DNA from 2 places in the Thiosocius teredinicola genome. Region 1 is predicted to be linked to the other one. Evidence: predicted binding sites of a transcription regulator. Region 1 holds the regulator's gene; the other holds the start of a gene.
What was found. The regulator sigma-54, encoded in region 1, starts transcription at its own class of promoters, with help from an activator protein. The targets are predictions, from matches to a motif close to TGGCANGNTNCNTGCTT.
Positions count from the first base shown of each region.

Region 1 (3,104 bases):
AGCACCGCGGCAAAAAGCCGTCGAAAATCGTCGCCGAGGGACGCCCCGTCAAGTTCTCGCAGCAGTCCAATAAAGGACCGGTGAAAGGACAGGCGCGCCGCGCCGAATACGAGGTGAACAGCGAAAACCTCGTGTTGATCGGCGATGCCGTGCTGGTGCAGGGCAAAGACAGCATGCGCAGTGACCGCATCGTGTACGACCGGGTACGTTCGGTGGTCAAGGCCGGCGCCGCCGCGAAAGGCAAGCAGCGCGTTCAGATCACCATCGATCCGCCGAATCAATAAGCAGTACACGCGATCCATACAACGCCATGACCCGACTCGCCGCCGAAGATCTGGTGAAACGCTACCGTGGGCGCTCGGTCGTCAACGGCGTGTCGCTGTACCTTAACGAAGGCGAGGTTGTGGGTCTGCTCGGCCCCAACGGAGCGGGCAAGACGACAACCTTCTACATGATGGCCGGGCTGATTCCCGCCGACCAGGGGCGGGTTACGCTCGGCGAGCACGACCTCACCGACAAACCGATGCATGCGCGTGCCCGTCTCGGCCTGGGTTACCTGGCGCAGGAACCGTCGATCTTCCGCCGACTCACGGTGGCGCAGAACATCATCGCGATCCTCGAGACGCGCGACGACCTCGATCGCGGCCAGCGCGAGCAGATGTGCGACGACCTGCTGCGCGAGTTCGGTATCAGTCACCTGCGCGACAACATGGCGATCAGCCTGTCGGGCGGTGAACGCCGGCGCCTGGAGATCGCCCGGGCTCTGGCGGTACAGCCGCGCTTCATCCTGCTCGACGAGCCATTCGCCGGCATTGACCCCATATCAGTCATGGATATCCAGCGCATTGTCGGTCAACTGGCCGAACGCGGGATCGGTGTACTGATCACCGATCACAATGTCCGCGAGACCCTTGGGATCTGTCAGCGCGCCTACATCATCAGTGAAGGCAGCGTGCTCGCACTCGGTGCGCCGAAGGAGATTCTCGAGAACCCGCAAGTCCGCGCAGTCTATCTCGGCGAGAACTTCCGGCTGTGATTAGGCGTATGATTGCTGCGCAGCAACATCGCCAAATACTGCGCCTCGCCAAAGTCGGGAACGCCGGTCTGCACAGCGGGTTCGACTCGCGCGCAGTTGCGCTAGAATGGCATTGGGAGTCCGATCAAATTTCATACCAGATAGTAGCCGAATGAAGCCCACCATCCAGCTTCGACTGGGTCAACACCTGACGATGACGCCGCAACTGCAGCAGGCAATCAAGCTGCTGCAGCTGTCGACGCTCGATCTCAAACAGGAGATCCAGGAAGCCCTCGACTCCAACCTGATGCTCGAAACCGAAGAGGAAGGTACGCGTCGCGACGAAGCCGACAGCGAGCGCAAAAAGAGCGAGAACGACGGTGAGAATGCAAGCACCCAGAACAACAACGACGATTCGCGCAACGACCCGAACAACGAAAGCGAGGTCAAGATCGAATCCGAGGCCATGCCGGATGAACTGCCGGTCGATACCGTGTGGGATGACATCTACGACAGCGTCACACCCGCCTCTCCCGGCAGCGCCGCCAGCAGCGACGAAAGCCAGGACTTCCTGAATCAACAAAGCAGCGGCGAATCTCTGCAGGACCACCTGATCTGGCAGATGCAGCTGACGCCGTTCAGCCCGACCGACCTGGCGATTGCCGAGGCGATCATCGACGGCATCTCCGAAGACGGCTACCTGACCACGCCGATCGAAGACATCGTCACCAGCATGGATGATCCGGATATCGAGACCGAAGAGGTCGAGGCCGTGCTGCACCGCGTGCAGGCCTTTGATCCGCCTGGCATTGCGGCACGCGACCTGCGTGAATGCCTGTTCATTCAACTGCGCCAGCTGCCCGAAGACTTCGAGTGGCGCGAGCGCGCGCTGTTCCTGATCGGCGAGCACTTCGACCTGCTCGCGGCGCAGGACGAGGCGCAGATGAAGCGCAAGCTCAAGCTGGAGAGCGACGACCTGATGTCGGTCATCCACCTGATCCGCTCGCTCAACCCGCGCCCGGGTACCAGCGTTGCCAGCCAGCCGCCGACCTACGTCGAGCCCGATGTGTTCGTGTACAAACGTAACAACCAGTGGCGGGTCGAACTCAACCCGGATGCAGCCCCCCGGTTACGCGTCAACGCCGAGTATGCGAACATGATCAGGCGGGCGGACAACAGCGCCGACAACGTCACGCTGAAAAACCACCTGCAGGAGGCCCGCTGGTTCATCAAGAGCCTGCAGAGCCGCAACGATACGCTGCTGCGAGTTGCGACACGGATAGTCGACTTTCAACGCAATTTCTTCGAATATGGAGAAGAGGCCATGAAACCGCTCGTGTTGCGGGATATCGCCGAGGCGTTGGAGATGCATGAATCAACCATTTCACGGGTAACCACCCAGAAATACATGCACACCCCACGGGGCACCTTCGAGTTCAAATACTTCTTCTCCAGCCACGTGAGCACCGCCAGCGGTGGCGAGGCCTCGGCCACGGCCATTCGCGCGCTGATCAAAAAGCTGATCGGTGCGGAGAAACCCAACAAACCCCTTTCCGACAACAAGATCGCGGCCATCCTCGCTGATCAGGGGATCAACGTCGCCCGCCGCACTGTTGCCAAGTATCGTGAATCGATGGCGATCCCGCCGTCGAACGAACGCAAGCGCTTAGCTTGATCGAAAGCGCTGAAATGCAAGGAGAAAATCGATGCAAGTCAACCTGACCGGTCACCATGTCGACATCACCGACTCGATGCGTGCCTACGTTGACGAGAAGATCGCCCGACTCGAGCGTCACTTCGACCACGTCACCAACGTACACGTCATCCTGAGTGTTGAAAAACTCACCAAGAAGGCCGAAGCCACCGTGCATATCGCCGGTGCCGACGTCTTTGCGGATTCCACTCACGAAGACATGTACGCTGCCATCGACTCGCTTGTCGACAAACTGGATCGTCAGGTCATCCGCCACAAAGAAAAGATCAAGAGCCACCGTGGCAACGGACACAAAGATGCGTCCGTCGAAGCGGCGGGATGAACTGATCCGGTCTCACCATGCTACCTAAAGGCATCCTCACGTCGGGCAGCGTC
Region 1 is NZ_CP019936.1:243,433-246,536, reverse strand. Features, by position in the region: gene lptA (lipopolysaccharide transport periplasmic protein LptA) at 1-284, shown strand, start outside; gene lptB (LPS export ABC transporter ATP-binding protein) at 311-1,036, shown strand; gene B1781_RS01115 (RNA polymerase factor sigma-54) at 1,188-2,690, shown strand; gene hpf (ribosome hibernation-promoting factor, HPF/YfiA family) at 2,722-3,051, shown strand; gene ptsN (PTS IIA-like nitrogen regulatory protein PtsN) at 3,069-3,104, shown strand, end outside.

Region 2 (3,104 bases), 1.5 Mb from region 1:
GCGATATCCGGATATTCGATCAAGGTGTCTCGGACGAGAATCTGGATGACTTTCTCGCCGACTGCGATCTCTATATGGATAGCCTGGATATCTTCGCCCTCGATATCCGGCGCAAGGTCTTCCAGGCGTGCTACGACAAGGGCATTCCGACCATCACCGCTGCCCCGATGGGTATGGGTACCGCATTTCTGATCTTTCTGCCCGGCAAAATGAGTTTCGAGCAGTACTTCAAGCTGGACGGTTTTGAGTTCGAAGACCAGATCATCAAGTTCGTTATCGGGGTATCACCGTCGGTACAGCAGCGCCACTACCTGGTCGACCGCTCGTCGGTCAATTTCCTGAAAAAGAAGGTACCTTCGACTGCCATGGGCATCGAGATCGCTGCCGGCGTGGCGTGCAGCAACGCCGTCAAACTGCTGTTGAATCGTGGCCCGATCATTCACGCCCCCTGGGGGCTGCATTTCGATGCCTACCGCAACCGCATGATCAAGACCTGGCGACCTTTCGGCAATAACGGGCCCATGCAGCGGTTTATGTTCTGGTACGTGAAACGTCTATTGAAGAACAACTGAGGAGATATCCGCCGAGCCGCTGTTGCAACTCGCGTTGTGCGCAGCGGCATTTGCAGCGTGCTCTTCGCACAATAAAAAACGGGCGCTCTAGGAGCGCCCGTTGGACGAAAGTTATTTGCCGCGACAGCGGAAATTATGCTTTCTTTTTGCGACGAGCCAGACCGCCGAGCATTGCAGCGCCGCCAAGCAGCAGCACAGTGCTGGGCTCCGGAACCGCGAAGGTAGCACTACCGTCGTGGTTCGAGGTCAGGGTGAACACGTTCGGGCTGTTCGCATCGTCCGGCGTGAAGTCCGACACGAAGATGTTGGTGTCGAAGCTCGCGAAGAAATCGATCGCCAACGCTTCGCCTGCACCTTCACCACAGTTGGTCCAGATGGCGAAGAAGCTGTCATCGCCATTGCAGCTTGCGTGCGCAGAGTGGAACAGGTCGTTGTAAAGACCATCGGTGTTGGTGAAGTCAACCGTACCTTCGAGGATGGTGCTGACGCCGGTAGCGCCACCGCCGGCAACGGCGATATCCATGAAGTTAACCAGCGGGCCACCGTCGAAAGTTACGAACATTTCGATCAAACCCGGGCCGTAGGTGAACAGCGGAACGCCGCTTCCGGAAACACCGGTGACAACGCCGGCCAAACCGGTGATCGAGAAGCTAATCGAGTAGCCTGCACCGAGGTTGTTCAGACCATTGTTGCTTTCGCCGAAAGCGGTTTGGTTCGGAGTGAAGCCCGTCACCAGGTTGTTGGCGATACCGCCAACGGCCAAACCACCATCGGTGATAATCGTGTCGCCTGCGCCGATAACATCGTCGTCGTTGGCGTCGATGATCGTGGTCGAAGACTGGTACGTGAACAGAAGTTCGTCTTTAACAGAAGTACAGGTATCGCAGACTTTGTCTCCAGCCGGAGCGCTGATACCGTCGTAATTCGTGCCGACATCCAGGTAGAAGGGAGCAGCGTAGCTGCTTCCGCTAATTGCCAGAACTGCCGCCGCAAGAACTGATCGTTTCATTTTAATCTCCATAAATCTTTAGTAGATCGTCCAAAAAGGTGCCTACCATCTTGGCTCGCGTATAACAAAGCAGCCATCGTGCCAGGTTTGTTAAGTTATTGTTTTATTGGCCATTTAGTATCGCTTCACTGCCCTGCTCGAGGCCCGGAATGCCCTGGCTGTAAACAATGCTGACAGTGATCGAGCGACGCGAACCTGGGTGCTGCAACGCGCCTTTGCAATGTCGGTCGAGGCACGTAAGGCCTGATGCAATAGGATACGCCTTTCATCGGGCCGCGACCAAGCTATGGGCACGACCGCCGAGCCCCCGAAGCAAGGGCTGGCAGGTGGACCAACACCCTGTTTCAACTACCTTATTCATGAATTCAGCCCAGCCTGACCCTGGCGCTGAGGAATCTGCCTGCCGTGCGTCACGTCTAAATTTGGCTCTGATAGGCTATCGTTGCTGTCAACGACATTCCGATAACCCACCAACGGGAACTCTGCCGTGAGGCTTTTTGAATTTGGCGATCTCGACTGGGTACCCGAGTGGTATCACGTCAACCTACGTAAATACCTGATTTTCTTTTATAAAGCCTTCGGGTACTTCAAGCTTTGGATCCCCTCCACCGTCGATTTCATCGACAAGAGCAACAGCGATACCTTTATCGAACTGGGTTCCGGCGGCGGAGAGCCGCTGGCGCTCGTGGTTTCGGAGATTCCCGACGACAAGGTGTCGGGCAAACGATTTATTCTGAGCGATATCAATCCAGTAGCAGAGTTTGTCGATCGCATAAACGGTGACGCGGCATCACCTTTTGAGTATCACCCGACGCCGGTGGATGCCACCGCGATCCCGGCCGAACTGGCGCATCCGCGGATTTTCATCAACTCCTTCCACCACTTCACGCCCGAGCAGGTCGCTAAGGTCGTGGAATCGAGCATCGCGCAAAACCAGCCCATGCTGGTGCTCGAATACGTGCGCAATACACCTCTGGGCTTCCTGTCGATGCTGACCGGCCCGCTCGTGCTGATCCTTACAGTCCCCTTTGTTGTCAGCCGCAAGGATTTGCTGCCGCTGCTGGTATTCACCTATCTGCTGCCGATCTTTCCGTTGATGTTCTTCTGGGATGGGATCGTGTCTTGCGCGCGGATGTACAGCCCGCAGGCGCTGCAAAAGATCGTTGCGGCATCCGGCACTCAAGCCGACGTGAGTGGATACGTAAAACGCAATCTGCTCTACCCGGCCGGTGTCACGGCGGTGCACATCTGGCCGAAAGGCTGATATTGCCGCGGTTTTCGGCCTCGGTTCGCCCAGGTAGCGGTCAGCCGGCCTGCTCCGGCGTCTTCGCGGTAATGCTCAGGGCATGCAACTCGTCGCTGGCGATCTGCTCACTGACTGTCGCCATGACCATCCGGTGACGCTGAATCAACGACTTACCTTCGAAGTCGCTGCTGATCACCGTGGCCTCGAAATGCCGGCCATCACCGTTCACCTCCACCTGGGCACCGGGCATGCCGGCCTCGATCAGCGCCTTGACGCG
Region 2 is NZ_CP019936.1:3,531,852-3,534,955, forward strand. Features, by position in the region: gene B1781_RS16690 (ThiF family adenylyltransferase) at 1-572, shown strand, start outside; gene B1781_RS16695 (PEP-CTERM sorting domain-containing protein) at 706-1,581, opposite strand; gene B1781_RS16700 (hypothetical protein) at 2,069-2,845, shown strand; gene B1781_RS16705 (BolA family protein) at 2,886-3,104, opposite strand, start outside.
Region 2: B1781_RS16695 (PEP-CTERM sorting domain-containing protein) is a predicted target of sigma-54. The motif match lies at 1,649-1,665, and genes of this name have one in related genera.